4 regions of the Nonomuraea sp. NPDC052116 genome follow, and region 1 is predicted to be linked to each of the others. Evidence: riboswitches for the same ligand, from Rfam matches in the RefSeq annotation. Region 1 holds a riboswitch; each other region holds the start of a gene.
What was found. Region 1 has a riboswitch for cyclic di-AMP ahead of AB0L65_RS18490 (hypothetical protein). Riboswitches for the same ligand answer to the same signal wherever they lie in the genome.
Positions count from the first base shown of each region.

Region 2: another riboswitch for cyclic di-AMP. It lies ahead of AB0L65_RS19765 (CHAP domain-containing protein); the one in region 1 lies ahead of AB0L65_RS18490 (hypothetical protein).
Region 3: another riboswitch for cyclic di-AMP. It lies ahead of AB0L65_RS21760 (hypothetical protein); the one in region 1 lies ahead of AB0L65_RS18490 (hypothetical protein).
Region 4: another riboswitch for cyclic di-AMP. It lies ahead of AB0L65_RS51250 (C40 family peptidase); the one in region 1 lies ahead of AB0L65_RS18490 (hypothetical protein).

Region 1 covers NZ_JBFAWA010000008.1:394,414-398,575, forward strand. The annotation lists gene AB0L65_RS18480 (DeoR/GlpR family DNA-binding transcription regulator) at 1-297, shown strand, start outside; gene galT (galactose-1-phosphate uridylyltransferase) at 294-1,373, shown strand; cyclic di-AMP (ydaO/yuaA leader) riboswitch at 1,439-1,580, shown strand; gene AB0L65_RS18490 (hypothetical protein) at 1,586-2,542, shown strand; gene AB0L65_RS18495 (DinB family protein) at 2,563-3,063, shown strand; gene AB0L65_RS18500 (ATP-binding protein) at 3,076-3,552, opposite strand; gene AB0L65_RS18505 (helix-turn-helix transcriptional regulator) at 3,786-4,162, shown strand, end outside.
Region 2 covers NZ_JBFAWA010000009.1:254,271-258,432, reverse strand. The annotation lists gene AB0L65_RS19775 (aldo/keto reductase) at 1-588, shown strand, start outside; gene AB0L65_RS19770 (Gfo/Idh/MocA family oxidoreductase) at 608-1,561, shown strand; cyclic di-AMP (ydaO/yuaA leader) riboswitch at 1,679-1,816, shown strand; gene AB0L65_RS19765 (CHAP domain-containing protein) at 1,830-2,516, shown strand; gene AB0L65_RS19760 (YoaK family protein) at 2,772-3,518, shown strand; gene AB0L65_RS19755 (alpha/beta hydrolase) at 3,484-3,861, opposite strand; gene AB0L65_RS19750 (TetR/AcrR family transcriptional regulator) at 3,964-4,162, shown strand, end outside.
Region 3 covers NZ_JBFAWA010000010.1:238,133-242,294, reverse strand. The annotation lists gene AB0L65_RS21770 (MDR family MFS transporter) at 1-856, shown strand, start outside; gene AB0L65_RS21765 (DUF5302 domain-containing protein) at 905-1,105, shown strand; cyclic di-AMP (ydaO/yuaA leader) riboswitch at 1,272-1,407, shown strand; partial or broken gene AB0L65_RS21760 (hypothetical protein) at 1,707-2,072, shown strand; gene AB0L65_RS21755 (alpha/beta fold hydrolase) at 2,324-3,169, shown strand; gene AB0L65_RS21750 (aminotransferase class III-fold pyridoxal phosphate-dependent enzyme) at 3,166-4,162, opposite strand, start outside.
Region 4 covers NZ_JBFAWA010000041.1:32,480-36,641, reverse strand. The annotation lists gene AB0L65_RS51260 (branched-chain amino acid aminotransferase) at 1-1,000, opposite strand, end outside; gene AB0L65_RS51255 (3-isopropylmalate dehydrogenase) at 1,216-2,262, opposite strand; cyclic di-AMP (ydaO/yuaA leader) riboswitch at 2,364-2,507, shown strand; gene AB0L65_RS51250 (C40 family peptidase) at 2,556-3,086, shown strand; gene AB0L65_RS51245 (ROK family transcriptional regulator) at 3,119-4,162, opposite strand, start outside.

The DNA.
Region 1 (4,162 bases):
GCCGCGATCCGCCGCCTGCACGTGGACACGCTGTTCCTCGGCGTGCACGGGATGAGCGTGCGGGCCGGGTTCACCACCCCCAACCTGCTGGAATCGGAGACCGACAGGGAGCTGGTGGCGGCCGCCAACCGGCTGGTCATCCCCGCCGACCACACGAAGTGGAACACGGTCGGCATCAGCACCATCGCCGAGCTGACCGAGGCCGACGTGGTCGTCAGCGACGCGGGGCTGCCTGAGGACGCACGCATGGAGCTGGCCGAACGGGCCGGAGAACTGATCATCGCGGAGGGCTCGTGAAGCGCACCATCACCCATCTGGCCGACGGCCGTGAGCTGATCTACTTCGATCAGCGGGACGACGCCGACCGGAGCGCGATCGACCGGCGGGTCCTCGACCCCCGGCCGGTGGCCTCCGAGCTGCGCTACGACCCGCTGACCGAGGAATGGATCGCGATGGCGGGGCACCGGCAGACGCGCACGTTCCAGCCGACCGGCTCGGCGAACGAGTGCCCGCTGTGCCCGTCGTCGGACACGCGCTCGTCGGAGATCCCGGCGTACGACTACGACGTGGTGGTGTTCGAGAACCGATTCCCCTCCTTCTCCACCAATTTCGGGACTTATACAGACGTGGGGGGCCTGAGTGAGGTCCGGCCGGGAGTGGGGCGGTGCGAGGTGGTCTGCTTCACCTCTGAGCATTCGTCGTCGTTCTCCCAGCTCTCCGACGGCCAGGTGGAGCTGGTCATGGAGGCGTGGGCCGACCGGACGGCCGAGCTGTCCGGGATCGAGGGCGTGGAGCAGGTGTTCTGCTTCGAGAACCGGGGCGAGGAGATCGGCATCACGCTGGCCCACCCGCACGGCCAGATCTACGCCTACCCGTACGTCACGCCCAGGACCAGGCTCCAGCTCGCCGCCGCCAGGCGCTACACGAAGGGGAACCTGTTCGCCGACGTGCTGGCCGCCGAGCGGGCCGCGGGGACGCGTGTGGTGGCCGCCAACGAGCTGTGGACGGCGTTCGTGCCGGCCGCCGCGCGGTGGCCGTACGAGGTGCACATCTACCCGCACCGGCAGGTGCCCGATCTGGCCGCGCTGACGGAGGAGGAGCGGTCGGCGTTCGCGCCCCTCTACACCTCGGTGCTGCGGGCCTTCGACGACCTGTTCGGCGTGGTGATGCCGTACATCTCGGCCTGGCACCAGGCGCCCGTGCGGCAGGACCGCGAGCTCGGCTACCTGCACCTGGAGCTGTTCAGCATCAGGCGGGCGCCGGGCAAGCTCAAGTACCTGGCCGGGTCGGAGTCCGCGATGGGCGCGTTCGTGAACGACGTGCTGCCGGAGGAGGCCGCCCGGATGCTTCGATCACAGGTAGATCACTATTAGATTTCTAATGGGGGTCGCGTTACTCGTGATCTACCACTAATATCCCTTTTGTGCCTGGCCGTAACAGCAGGCACACGCCTAATCCCGGGCGAGTCGCCCGGGAGCCGGGGACCCACCCGCACCTGGGGTGAATCCACTTCGGTGGTAGGGCACGCAGCTCCCAGCCCGAACCCGTCAGCTAACCCGGCCGGCAGAGGGAGAGGAACATCCACGTGGCGGCTCCGTCCCCCGCGACTCTTGCCATCGGCCTCGTCGCCGCCGCAGCCGTCGCCCTCCTGCCGGCGACCGCGGCCTCGGCTGCCCCCAAGCCGTCGGAGGCCGAGCTCCGCGCCCAGCTCAAGCAGCTCAACAGCAAGATCGACAAGCTCATCGAGAAGTACAACCTCAAGCGCGTCGAGCTGGCCAAGGCGCAGGCGGCCGCCAAGGCGGCCAAGGAGCGGCTGGCGGCCGCGGAGAAGACCCTGGCCGCCGCCGAGCAGCGGGTCGGCGACCTCGCCAGGATGCGCTACCAGAACCACGACCCGTCGCTGCCCTCCGTCCTGATGGTCCAGAGCGGCGGCGGCGCCGCCCTGCTCGAGCAGCTGACGGCCGAGCAGCAGGCCCTCGTCCAAGGGGTGGCCAAGGCCCGCGACGACAAGAAGAAGGCCTCCGACGAGGCCGCCGCGCTGGCCACCCAGATCGGCGTGGACGCCAAGGACGTGACCGAACAGCGCTCCGAGGCCGAGGACATCATCGACGACATCAAGAAGAAGCTCCAGGACCTCGTGCCGCTCGGTCCCGGCCGCAAGTCCGACGGGAGCTGGGCACCGGAACTGCCCTCGGGCTCGGACAACATCACGGCCCGTACGCGGCTGATGAAGGCGGAGCTGGCCAAGAACTTCAAGCTGCCGTTCACGGTGGGCTGCTTCCGCTCGGGCTCCAGCGGCGAGCACCCGCTCGGGCGGGCCTGCGACTTCATGATGAGCACCGGCGGCACGATGCCCGCGGCCATCAACAACGCCCTGGGCGACCGCATCGCGGATTGGGCGCTCAAGAACAAGGGCAAGCTCGGCGTCAAGTACGTGATCTGGAAGCAGCGCATCAACATGGGCTCGGGCTGGCGGGCCATGTCGGACCGCGGCAGCGTCACCGAGAACCACTACGACCACGTCCACATCTCGATGTACTGAGCTGGATAAGGTCGGACATCATGACTGACACCCGGATCCCGCCCGCTCTCACCGGCGACGAGCGGACCACGCTGAACAACTGGCTCGAATGGCACCGCGGCACCCTCGCCGTCAAATGCGCGGGCCTGTCGGACGATCAGCTGCGCCTGCGCTCCGTCTCACCCTCGACCATGTCCCTGCTCGGCCTGGTCCGGCACATGGCGAACGTCGAACGCTCCTGGTTCCGCCGGGTGCTCAACGGCGAGGACCTCCCCAAGCTGTGGGACAAGGACCGCGACAACGACGCCGACTTCAAGGAAGTGGACGCCGCCTCCGTCAAGGAGGCCTTCGTCACGTGGGAAGAGGAGATCGAGCGCGCCCGCGCCATCTCGGACGCCAGGCCGCTGGACGCCGTCGGCGACCACAGAGGGCAGGAGTGCACCCATCGCTGGATCCTCATCCACATGATCGAGGAGTACGCGCGGCACAACGGTCACGCGGATCTGCTGCGCGAGCGCATCGACGGGGTGACCGGAGAGTAACGAGACCGATGATCAGGGCTCGGTGCGGAACAGCGCCCACACGGCCTTGCCGCCCCGGGCCAGCGGGTCCCAGCCCCAGCACTGACTGTAGGTCTCGACGATGTAGAGGCCGCGCCCGTTCTCCGAGATGAAGTCCGGCTCCTTGGGGCGCGGCACCTCGTCGCTGGGGTCGGCCACCGCCAGCAGCACGTGCGGCTGTACGCGCATCAGCAAGAGCTCGATCTCCCGCCGCCCCGCCGCGTACATCGCGTAGCGCACCGCGTTGGTCACGAGCTCCGACACCACCAGCGCGGCGTCGTCGCTGAGTTCGTGCAGGCCCCAGCCCTTCAGGGTCGAGCGGGTCACGTCCCTGGCCGTCTTCACGGAGTCGGCCTGAAAGGGCAACGGGCACGAGGTCGTGTACGGCTTGCCACCCATGAGCAGGTGGTCGAAGCCCACGTCACGGGTGATCTGCAATGCATCGGCAGTGGCCAGAGGATCCTCCACCATGCTGCCGATACCTCCCCGTTCAGTCCGACTTAGTGCATGTTTGGCCCAATATGCACTAAGCCATCATGGGTCACGATCGCTGCACCTGCAAGACCCAAATGCACGTGCACTTGCATTGTGCAGTAGCAAGCGGCGTTTTGGGGCATAACTCTGCTAATCGGACACGGGGTTGAGACCTTGTCATACCCGGCAATGTGGTGTCACTGTGTGTGCGGACCTTGATAGGAGGCAAAGTGACGCAGAACCAGCCGGGTTCCGGACCGACGGCGCTGCGCATCCTCCTGGGCTCCCAGCTGCGCAAGCTCAGGGAAGCGAAGAACGTCACTCGTGAGGAGGCGGGCCATCTCATCCGTGGCTCCGAATCCAAGATCAGCCGCATGGAGCTGGGCCGAGTGGGGTTCAAAGAACGGGACGTGGCGGACCTGCTGACCCTCTACGGGGTCGTCGACAAGCAGGCCCGCTCCGCCGTACTCGACCTGGTCGCCACCGCCAACGAGCCTGGTTGGTGGCACCGGTTCAACGATGTCCTGCCCACGTGGTTCCAGGCGTACGTCGGCCTTGAAGAGGCCGCCGCCAGGATCAGGACCTACGAAGTCCAGTTCGTGCCAGG
Region 2 (4,162 bases), on a different contig from region 1:
GACCACGGCCGCGCGGAGGCGGCCTTCGACGAGTCCCTGGCCCGGCTCGGCCTCGACTACATCGACCTTTTCCTCATCCACTGGCCGGTGCCGCAGCAGGACAAGTACGTGCAGGCGTGGAAGGCGATCGAGAAGATCTACCGTGACGGGCGCGCCAAGGCCATCGGCACCTCCAACTTCAGCATCGCCCACCTCACCCGCCTCATGAACGAGACCGACCTCGTGCCTTCCATCAACCAGATCGAGCTGCACCCGTACCTCCAGCAGCGCGAGCTGCGCGCCTTCCACGAGGCCAACGGCATCCTCACCGAGGCGTGGAGCCCGCTCGGCCAGGGCCAGGGCCTGCTGAACGACCCCGCGCTGGCCAAGCTGTCGGACAAGTGCGGCAAGACGCCCGCGCAGATCGTGCTCCGCTGGCACCTGCAGCTCGGCCACGTCGCGATCCCCAAGTCGGTCACCCCGGCGCGCATCGCCGAGAACATCGGCGTCTTCGACTTCATCCTCGACGCCGAGGACATGGCCGCCATCGGCGCGATGAACAGGGGCCAGCGGATCGGACCCGACCCCGACACGTTCAACATGACCTGACTCGTCTACGATCTCCCGCGTGCGGGATTTTGCGTGGGGCATAGCGGCGACAGGGAATATCGCGCGGACCGTCGGGGCGGCCATCGCGGCCGAACCGGGCATGCGGGTGGCCGCCGTCGGGTCGAGGAACCTGGGGCGGGCGCAGGCGCTGGCCGCCACGCTGGGGGCGGAGTCCGCGTACGACTCCTATGAGCGGCTCTGCGCCGACCCGGCCGTGGACGCGATCTACGTGGCGACGCCGCACGCCCAGCACCTGGAGGTGGCCGAGGTCGCCATCGCCGCGGGCAAGGCCGTGCTGTGCGAGAAGCCGCTGGCCGCCACCGTGGACGACGCGGAGAAGATGGTACGCCTGGCGCGCGAGGCGGGCGTGTTCCTGATGGAAGCGATGTGGATGCGGTTCAACCCGCTCGTCCAGAAGATCGCGGCCGACGAGCGCTTCGGCGACCTCCGCTCGGTGCACGCCTCCTTCGGCTTCGCCAAGCCCTACGACCCGGAGCACCGGCTGTGGGCGCCGGAGCTCGGCGGCGGGGCGCTCCTGGACCTGGGGATCTACCCGTTCGGGCTGGCCCAGCTGATCCTCGGCATGCCCTCCGACCTGCGGATCACCGGCACTCTGGCGCCCAACGGCGTCGACGCGGAGGCCGGCGGCGTGCTGCTCTACCCCGGTGGCAGGAAGGCTCTCGTGGAGACTTCGTTGCTCGGGAATTACCCGAACCATGCCAGTGTTGTAGGGACTCAGATGCGGGCGGACCTCCAGGCACCGTTCTGGGCTACGCCGCGGATTCTGCTGTCCGGGCCCTCCATGGAGCCGGAGGAGTACATCCTCGATCCGGCGGACAACGGGTACGCCGGGGAGCTCCGTGAGGTCCGGGCCGCGACGGCCGAAGGCAGGACCGAAAGTTCGATCATGCCGCTCGACGAATCCCTTGCCATGATGGGGCTTCTGGCCGAGGCTCGCAGGCAGGTCGCCTAGCTGGGCCTTTATCGATTTGTAACGCTCTTGCCTTATGCATTACGTTTGAGGCATTCTTGAGACATACGTCCGGTTTGTCCGGACTTGTCCGACCATCGCACGACACATCACAGGAACGTCCTGTGACCGCTGAATCCGCCCTCGGGCGGAACCGGGGACCCACGTCCTTTGGGGTGAATCGGCACTTCGGTGCCGTAGGGCAGCTTCCACGTCCGAACCCGTCAGCTAACCCGGTAAGCGGCATGGAAGCAAGGAGTAAACCCCCTCGATGGCCAACATCCGCTTTACCTCTGCTGCGAAGACCAACATCGCCCGCGCCCTTCTCGGCGCCACCATCCTCGGAACCGCGTTCGGCGCCCACATGACCAGCGCCACCGCAGCAGACAAGCAGCCGATCGACACCGTCGCCGGCACCGCCACCGTCGCCGACCACGCCGAGCGCTCGCGCGAGACCAAGGTCAGCGTCACCGCCGGCCAGGTCCTGGCGCTCGCCAAGTCCCAGGTCGGCATCACCGAGAACGCGGCCGGCGGCGGCACCAAGTTCCAGCGCTGGTACGCCAACTCGCAGCGCGCCGCGGAGACCATCGCCCGTGACGGCGGCAGCCGCGCCGACTACCTGAACGCCGCCTGGTGCGCGATGTTCGTCTCCTGGGTCGGCGAGCAGACCGGCGCCCGCTCGCAGATCGGCTGGGACGCCTGGACCGTCGCCCACGCCAAGTGGTTCCAGGCCAACCACCGCTTCGGCACCGAGGCCAAGCCCGGCGCCATCGTGTACTTCTCGTGGAGCGGCAGCAAGAACCTCGACGACATCAAGCACGTCGGGTTCGTCGAGAAGGACAACGGCGACGGCACCATCTCGACCGTCGAGGGCAACACCGGCAACGGCAAGGTCGAGGAGCGCGTCCGTCCCAAGTCCCAGGTCGTCGGCTACGGCTACCCCCAGTACCGTTCCTGACCGGACCGTCCCCCTCCAGGCTGGACTCCCCCAAGGCACCTCCTGGCCGGCCTTCCCCCAGCGCCGAACGAGCGCGCGTCCCGCAACGGGATGCGCGCTCGTCGCGTTTCGCCCCGCAGGTGCGGCGGGGTGCCGAGCGGAACCCGGCGGCCGGTGCCGTCCGGCCGTCGCGTTTCACCCCCGCGAGTGCGGCGGCCCGCCACCGGGGAAGACCCGAGGCGAACCACCCGCGACCTCGCCAAGGAGCCGCCCACCATGCCAGCCGCGCGCAGACGTCCCGGAAGGCTGGTCCGGAGTGGGCTGCGACGGGTCGCCGACGGGCTCTTCCCGCGCGGCGCCAACCCGCACGGCGTCCTGCCCGCCCTGCTGATCCTCCTGGCCTGCGTCACCGGCCTCGTGGACGCCGTCAGCTTCCTCGGCCTGGGCCGCGTCTTCGTCGCCAACATGACCGGCAACATCGTCTTCCTCAGCTTCGCCCTGGCCGGGGAGGCCCATATGTCCAAATGGCCCTCCCCGGCGGCCCTCGTCGCCTTCGGAGCCGGCGCCTGGAGCGCCGGCCGGGTGATCAGGCACACCGCGAACGCGCGACGGGCGTTCGCCGCCGCCACCGCCGTACACGCGCTCCTCGTCGCCGCCGCCCTCGCCGTCGCCCTCACGGCCGGGCACCGCACGACCTGGGCCCAGGCGGCCCTCATCGCGCTGCTCGCGTACGGCATGGGCCTGCAGAACGCATCCGTACGGGCGCTCGGCGTACCCGACCTGGTCACCAACGTCCTCACCACGACCCTCACGGGCCTGGCCGCCGACACGCCGGGCCGGGCCGCCCTGCGCCGATCCGCCTCCATTGCCGCGATGTTCCTCGGCGCCCTGACCGGCGCCACCCTCCACCTCACGACCGGCCCCGCACCCGCCCTGGCGATCGCCCTGGCCCTGCTCACCACCGTCGCCCTCGTCGCCCGCAATGGTCTCAGCCGAGAAAGAACTCCGCCAGCGCCCGGGTGACCCCGGCCGGATCGTTCTCCATCGGGATGTGCCCCGCCCCGGGAACGCGCACCAGCGTCGTGTTCGGCACCTCGGCGGCGAAGCGCTCGGCGTACCGGACCTCCTGGAACGTGTCGTCCTCCCCCCCACACCAGCAGCTTCGGCGTCCCATCGGCCTTGAGCGCGGGCACCAGGTCCAGCGTGTAACGGCTGTCGGCCGCGCCCGCCAGCGCCATCCACGACCGGCCCACCCGCGGGTCGTTCCACGGATCAAGGTAATCGGCCGGCTCCGCCTCGGTGGCCGGCCGGGCGAGCGCGGAGGCCCTGGCCGTTCCGTCGGCGGACGACTGCGCCCCGACCGCACGCGCTTTTCTCGACCAGCTCGGCGCCTTTACATTGTAGATCAGCGTGTACGTCGTCTACTACTGATACGTTGTACACCAACTCGTCGAGAGGAGGGCGATCCATGGCTGCCCCGCGCAAGCCCAATGACAGGCCCCCGCTGTGGGCCCGCCTCGAGCGCCCGGCGCCCGCCCCCCGCCAGACCCTGTCCCCGCACCGCATCGCCACCGCCGCCGTGGGCGTCGCGGACGCGGAGGGCCTCGACGCCATCACCATGCGGCGGCTGGCCACCGAGCTGGGCGTCGCCCCGATGGCCGCGTACC
Region 3 (4,162 bases), on a different contig from region 1:
CTACGCGGGCATCGCGGTCTCCACCGTGGCCATCAGCGCGCTGCTGCTGGGCCTGACGGAGAAGGGCCTGGACGGCAACACCTGGACCGACGCCGCCGTGGCCGGGCCGATCGTGCTCGCGGCCGCGTTGCTGGCGGTGTTCGTGCTGGTCGAGAGGCGGGCGGCCAGCCCGATCATGCCCATGCACCTGTTCGGCAACCGCACCTACACGCTCGTGAACGTCACGTCTTTCTTCACGGCCTTCTGCATGTACGCCGGCGTGGTGTTCCTGCCGCGTTACTTTCAGCAGTCCCTCGGCGTCAGCGCCACCGAGTCCGGGCTGAGGATCTACCCGATGACGCTGGCCATGGTCCTGGGCAGCGTCGTCATGGGCGCGCTCATGTCCAGGACCAGGGTCTACAAGCCGTGGCTGGTCGCCTCCCCGTTCCTGCTCGTCGCGGGCACCCTGCTCTGCCTGAACCTGACCGCGCACACCGACGGGCTGCTGCTGGCCGGCTGGATGCTGCTGATCGGGCTGGGCATGGGCCCGATGCTGTCCGGCCTGACCGTGGCCTCCCAGCAGTCCGTCGAGCCGCAGTACATCGGCGTCGCCTCCGCGAACCTGACCTTCTTCCGCCAGATCGGCGGCTCCGTGGCGCTGGCCGTCGGCGGCACCCTCTACACCTCGACGGTCACGGCGGACGCGCCCGTGCACGGACTGGCCGCCGCGCACGCCTCCGCCGCGGCGGCGGTCATCCCGTCGCTGGGAGTGGCGGGGGCGCTGCTCGCCCTGGTGGCGCTGGTGGCGATGCCGGCCAGGCGGCTGGAGGTGCCCGCCACGCCGCAGAGCAGGGTTGAGGCCAGTTTCGCGTCATAAGCGGGGCCATGCGAAGCTGTGATAGTCCCCAACACCATGGAGGTCCTCATGGCGGAAACACCGGAGCCGGAAGTCAGCGAGACTCCCGAGGACGAGATGAAGCGCAAGTTCCGCGAGGCGCTGGAGCGCAAGCGTAACCAGCACGCGGACTCGGGCGCGGGTGGCAAGGGCGGCGACCCATCGAAGATCCACGGGGCGCACGGTCCGGCTGCGAGTAAAAGATCGTTCAGGCGCAAGAGCGGCGGCTGAGGCCGGGAATTTCAAGGGGGTACGGCAATGCCGTGCCCCCTTTCTCTATGCCGGAGGCAGGTAGATCTTTACACCGATTCATGACGAACTGTTTGTGTTTGTCCGGAATACGTGGTTAGAGTGATGCCCACTTACCAGCCGGTGGCGTGGACCACACAAGGGAACCAGCCGACTGGCGCCTAATCCCGATCACTCGGGAGCCGGGGACCCACCTCCCTGGGGTGAATCCGACCTTGTGTCGGTAGGGCAACTCCACCGCCCGAACCCGTCAGCTAACCCGGTAGGCGAGATGGAGAGGACATATGCAGAACTTGAATGATCACGTAGAACACCCATACAGCGTGATGACGGCCGCCCTCTGAGCGGTCCCTTCTCCAGGCTCGTTTCGCGCTCCGCGTAGCTTTCCCCCGTCAGGTGCTTTCCCCTGCTACGCCCTTTTTCAAGCGAGCGCAATCTCCCTGCCCCCTCGCGAAGGACTGTACTTTTCATGTCTGCACGTTCTGGTTTGCGTACCCTCGCTCTGCTCACCGCCTCCACCGTCGGCGCGCTCACCATCGCCGGCACCGCGGCCCACGCCGACTCCAACACGGACGAGAAGGTCCTGCTCAAGGGCTCGACCACCGCTTCGTACTTCTGGGACGACTCCTCCGGCCGCGCCGGGGACACCGGTCTGCCCGCCAGCGGCAAGCCCATGCAGAAAGGTCTGGCCGCCAGCCCGAGCTGGCCGCTCATGACCGAGGGATACGTGATTCACGACGGCAAGAAGCTGCCCTTCTTCGTCGGCGACCGCGGCCCGGGCGTGCCCTCCAACAACGGCGTCATGCTCGACCTGGACGGCAAGACGTTCGCGGAGCTGACCGGCGGCTCGTTCAACATGGAGACGCTCGGCGTCGACGGCGTCGGCGGCCAGGGGCACATCAAGGTCGACTACGTCATCACCAAGTGGGGCAACGGTCCCGGCAAGAAGAACTACCCGGTCCCGTTCTCGACCGGCGCCTGGTCCGAGCGTGACAACAACCCGGCCGAGCCCCCGGCGGCCGGTGCGGCCGTGCCGCCGCCTGCGCGCGAGGCCGGAGAGTGGAGCGCCAGCACGGGCGCCGTCGTGGCCAGCGCCGTGGCCGCGGTGGGCGGCAGCGTGGTGCTCGCCAGCGACCGCGTCCGCAATCTTCTCAAGGGCTGAACTTTACGGACCTGGACCAGAATGTCATTCTGGTCCTCGTGACCACCCGCGTAGCCGCGAACGGCATCGAAATCGCCTACGAGAGCTTCGGCTCGCACGAGGGGCGCCCCCTGCTCCTCATCATGGGGCTCGGCGCGCAGCTCATCCACTGGGATGAAGGGCTCTGCGCGCTGCTGGCGGACCAGGGACACCACGTCGTACGGTTCGACAACCGCGACGCCGGTCTCTCCACACACTTCTACGACCAGGGCGTTCCCGCGATGGGGGCGCCTTCGCCGTATCTGCTGGACGACCTGGCCGACGACTCGGCGGGACTCATGGACGCGCTGGGCTGGCCGGCCGCCCACGTGGTCGGGGCGTCGATGGGCGGCATGATCGCCCAGGCGCTGGCCATCCGCCACCCGGACCGGGTGCTGACCCTGACCTCGATCATGTCCACTCCCGGCCCCTCGGCGGCCCCGCCCACCGAGGCCGCGCTCGCCACCCTCATGGCCGCGCCCCCCGCCGACCGCGATGCGGTCCAGGCCCAGGCGGTGCGGACCTGGTCGGTCATCGGCTCGCCCGGATACGAGCTGGACCGCGAGCGGATCACCCTGCTGGCCGGACTCGCGTTCGACCGCTGTTTCGACCCCGGCGGGACGGCCCGGCAGCTCGCCGCCATCATGGCCTCGGGCGACCGCACGGCGGGGCTCGCCGGGGTGCGGGTGCCCACGCTGGTGCTGCACGGGGAGGCGGACCAGCTCGTTCCGGTCGCGGGCGGCCAGGCCACGGCCGCGGCCGTCCCCGGCGCCCGGCTGGTGACCTACCCGGGCATGGGCCACGACCTGCCGCGCCCGCTCTGGCCGTCCGTCGTGGCCGAGATCAGCAAGCTCACCGCCGACTAGCCGAAGTGGGCACGGGTCTCCGCGAACGCCTGGTCCGTGCCCTCCAGCGCCCTGGCCACGTCGGCCTCCGTGTGCGCGGCCGACATGAACCAGTTGTGCCACGGGTGCAGGTAGACCCCGTGCCGCAGGCAGGCGTCGCTCCACCACATCGCGACGGAGAGGTCGGCGTCCCCGTCGAAGCTGAGCCACGGGATCGTGACGGGCCCCGTCTGGTTCACCACGAACCCGTGGGACTTGGCCTGCGCGTAAAGCCCCTCGCGGAGCTGCGTGCCCGCGCGTTCCATGGCGCCGATGCCGTCCGTGTCGCGCAGCGTCTCGATGGTCGCCTTGGCCGCCGCCATGGCGACCGCCGAGAACCAGAACGACCCCGTCGAGTACAGCGTCTGCGCCGGTCCGCGCAGCGCGTCCGTGCCGGTGACGGCGGCGATCGGGTAGCCGTTCGCCATGGCCTTCGACCAGGCGGTCAGGTCGGGCCGCACCCCGTACGGCTCCCAGGACCCCCGCAGGTCGACCCGGAACCCGGCCCGCACGTCGTCGATCACCAGCGCGGCCCCGAGCCGGTCGGCCAGGGCGCGGGCGCCCCGCGCGAAGGCGGGCTCCACCAGCTCCTGGTCCTCGAAGGAGTCGTGCTTGAACGGCGTCACGATGATCGCCGCCACGTCGCCCTCCACGGTCGCCGCCGCGGTCTCCAAGGACTCGAGTGAGTTGTACGTGAACTCCACCAGGTCGGCCCGCTCGTTGGGCGTCGTGCCCGCCAGGGAGGGCGTGCACCAGGGGTCCGCCCCGTGGTAGGCGCCGTGCGCCATCAGCACCTTGGTCCGGCCGGTGGCGGCGCGGGCGACCATGAGCGCCTGCGTGGTGGCGTCGGTGCCGTTCTTGGAGAACATCGCCCAGTCGGCGCTGGGCACGGTGTCCACCAGCAGCTCGGCCAGCTCCACCATGATCGGGCCGGGGCCGTTGAGGCAGTCGCCGAGCGCGGCCTGCCGGGCGGCG
Region 4 (4,162 bases), on a different contig from region 1:
TGCCGTCGGCGACGCTCCAGGAGCGGTCGGCGCCCTTCACGGTGCCCACCGGCGTGACCACGGCCGCCGTGCCGCACGCGAACACCTCGGTGAGCTCCCCGGACTCGCATCCGGCCTGCCACTCGTCGATCGAGATGAGGCGCTCCTCGGTCTCCAGGCCCAGGTCGCCGGCCAGCTCCAGGATGGAGTCCCTGGTGATGCCGGGCAGCAGGGTGCCGGTCAACGCGGGGGTGACGAGCTTGCCGCCGAGGACGAAGAACAGGTTCATCCCGCCCATCTCCTCGACGTACTTGTGCTCGTGGGCGTCCAGCCACACCACCTGGTCGCAGCCGTTCTCCACGGCCTGCCGCTGCGCGACGAACGCGGCCGCGTAGTTGCCGCCGCACTTCGCGAAGCCCGTGCCGCCGGGGGCGGCCCGCGTGTACTCGGTGGACAGCCAGACGGAGACGGGCTTGAGCCCACCCGTGAAGTACGAGGCCGCCGGGGAGGCGATGACCATGTACTTGTACGACTTCGACGGGTAGTTGACGCCGAGCCCCGCCTGGGTGGCGATCATGAAGGGCCGCAGGTAGAGGCTGTGACCCTCGGTCGTGGGCACCCATTCCTTGTCGGTCTGGACGAGGAGTTCGAGCGACTCCACGAAAGCCTCCTCCGGCAGCTCCGGCATGGCCATCCGGAGCGCGGAGCGGTTGAAGCGGGCGGCGTTCGCGTACGGGCGGAACGCGACGATCGAGCCGTTGGCCTGGCGGTAGGCCTTGAGCCCCTCGAACAGCTCCTGCGCGTAGTGGAAGACCGAGGTCGCCGGGTCGAGCGAGAGCGGGCCGTAGGGAAGGAGCTTGGCGTCGTGCCAGCCCTGCCCCTCGGTGTAGTCGATCGAGACCATGTGATCCGTGAAGGTCTGCCCGAAGCCGGGGTTCGCCAGTACCTGCTCCCGCTCGGCCGCGGTGCGAGCGTGGTCGGATAGCTGCACGTCGAAGCTGAGCTTCTGAGCGATGGTCATGACGTCGGTCCTTCTCTCTGCGAATCTGCCCAAATCTACAGAAATCTGCGGATCGGTGCTGGTGAGCGGGCGCTGCCCGGAAGGCAGTCCCGGTACTTCCTATTGTCTCGCTATATGGGATGGCAAGCGGCCAATGCGGCGATCAGCCCTTTTGGACGCAAAAAAGCGCCTGGCGGCCCTCGTCGGACCACCAGGCGCGTTGGGGCTAGGCGGTCCTAGCCGGATACTCGCGCGGTGATGTCGTCACCGATCTCGTGGGTGGTGCGACCCGCCCAGCCGGCCAGCCGCTCGAGGATGTCATCGGCGACCGCCTGCTCGACCTTGGCCGCCTCGGCGTGCAGGCCGAGGTGGTCGAGGAGCATGGCGACGGACAGGATGGTCGCGGTGGGGTCGGCCTTGCCCTGGCCGGCGATGTCCGGGGCACTGCCGTGCACCGGCTCGAACATGCTCGGCGCGGACCGCTCGGGGTTGATGTTGCCGCTGGCGGCCAGGCCGATGCCGCCCGCGATGGCGGCACCCAGGTCGGTGATGATGTCGCCGAACAGGTTGTCGGTGACGACCACGTCGAACCGCTCCGGCTGGCTCACGAAGAACATCGAGGCCGCGTCGATGTGGCAGTAGTCGGTCGTGACGTCGGGGTATTCCGCCGCCAGGCGGTTGACCGTGCGCTGCCACAGGTCACCGGCGAAGGTGAGGACGTTGGTCTTGTGGACGAGCGTCAGCTTCTTGCGCGGCCGCGTGACGGCCTTCTCGAACGCGTAGCGCACCACGCGCTCGACACCGTAGGCGGTGTTGAGCGACTCCTGGGTGGCGATCTCGTGCGGGGTGCCGCGCCGCATGGCGCCACCGGTGCCCGCGTAGAGGCCCTCGGTGCCCTCGCGGACGACGATCATGTCGATGTTCTCCGGCGGCGTGTCGGCCAGCGGGGTCTCCACGCCGGGGAACAGCTTGACCGGGCGCAGGTTGACGTAGTGGTCGAACTCGAAGCGGAGCCGCAGCAGCAGATCGCGCTCAAGGATGCCCGGCGGCACGCTGGGGTCGCCCACGGCGCCGAGCAGGATCGCGTCGTAGCCGCGCAGCTCTTCGAGCACGGCGTCGGGCAGCGTCTCGCCGGTACGGTGATAGCGTGCGGCTCCCAGGTCGTAGTGAGTGGGCTCGATCTTCGTGCCCACTGCCTCCAGGACCTTGAGCCCTTCGGCCACGACCTCGGTGCCGATCCCATCGCCGGGGATGACGGCCAGACGGATGTTACGCGACTCCATGGGCGGTACCTTACCGCGTCGTCTCGGCTGACGAACACTTCATCTCATCTTTCGGACGCCCCCTTTGTCCGGTATTGCGGTTCTTTGACCGTTTCGTTAAAGTCACGGACCAGCCTAATCCGCGCGCCGTTGCGTGGAGTCGGGGACCCACATTCCCCCTGGGGCGAGTCGGCATCCCCATGCCGTAGGGCTACTTCCAGGCCCGAGCCCGTCAGCTAACCCGGCCGGCCGTATGGAAGGACAGACCCCTGTCTCGAATCGCCATCGTCCTGGCGGCGGGCGCCGCCGGGCTCATGCTGGCTCCCCCCGCCCATGCCTCGACCAAGATCGACGACCTCACCACCCTGACCGGCGGCCAGATCAAGGAAATCCAGGAGAAACAGGCTCCGAAGCCCGCCTGGAAGATCGCCATCAAGTTCGCCATGAGCAAGCGCGGCACCCCGTACGTGTGGGGCGGTGCCAGCCCGAGCGGCTACGACTGCTCCGGACTCATGCTCAGGGCGTACGAGCACGCCGGAATCGAACTCCCCCGCACCGCCGCCGAACAGTACGGCGCGTTCACCAAGAAGATCGCCTGGCAGGACCTCAAACCCGGCGATCTGGTCTTCTTCCACGGCCTCGGGCATGTCGGGATGATCTCCCGGCCCGGCTACATGGTCCACTCGCCGCACACGGGTGACGTGGTCAAGGAAGAGCGCCTGACCTCCTGGCGCAGAGACTCCTTCGTGGGTGGCGTCCGCCCCGACCGCAAGGGCGTACGGCTCTGGTCCGAGCTCCAGAAGCAGCGCGACGAAACGCCCACCACCCTCACGGCCACCCTGTAGGAGGCTGCGGCGTCCGCCTCCCCACGCGACGGTCAGGGGAGGCGGGCGTCGAAGATGAGGTCCCAGGCACGGGTCCTGGCGTGGGCCACCGCGCCCAGCAGGACGCCGCTGTCCCCCAGCGTGCTGGCCACCACCGACGGCCGCAGCGGGCCGAGCTCGGCGATGCGGGCCTCGATGGCCTCCCCCAGGAGGTCCAGGTTGCGGCCCACGCCGCCGCTGAGCACGATCACCTCCGGATCCAGCACGGCGGCCACCGCCACCAGCAGGCCGCCGATGCGGCGCCCCTCGGCCTCCACCACCGAGCGGGCCACGCCGTCGCCGGAGGCCGCCGCGGCGAAGACCTTCTTGGCCGTCTCCAGGCCCAGGCCGGCGGCGCGGGCCGCGCGGACCACTCCGGGCGCGGCGGCGACCGCCTCCGTGGCGCCGTGGGCCAGGGCGTCGCCCGCCGGCGGCGCCGGGTCCTCGGTCGCGGGCACGTACGAGACCTCCCCCGCCGCTCCCCGGGCGCCCACGTACAGCTCACCGTTGATCACGATGCCCATCCCGACGCCGGTGCCGACGGACACCAGCGCGAAGTTGGACTTGCCGCGCCCCGCCCCGTGCGTGTGCTCGCCGACGGCGGCCAGGTTGATGTCGTTCTCGATGACGAGGTCGACCTCCATCTCGGCGCGCAGGCGCTCGGCCAGGTCGGAGCCGGGCAGGTTGGGGGCGAACTCCAGGCGGCCCAGCTCCGGGTCGTACACGCCGGGCGTGCCGACGACGGCGCAGGCGATGTCGGGCCAGTCGACGACGGCCTCGCGGGCGGCGGCCCGGCACAGCTGTCCGACCAGGACGGCCAGTTCGGCGGAGGTGAGGGCGGTGTTGCGCCCGTCCCTCCGGCCGGCGAATTTCCCGCGCAGGTCGGCGACGGCGACCCTGATCCAGTCACGCCCGATGTCGACGCCGGCGACGTGGGTGGCGGCGGCGTTGACGTCGTACAGGGACGTGACCGGCCCCGGGCGGCCGGAGACCTCGCCGACGAGGTGAACGAGCCCGTCCACCTCCAGCCCGGCCAGGGCCGCGGACACCGTGGGCTT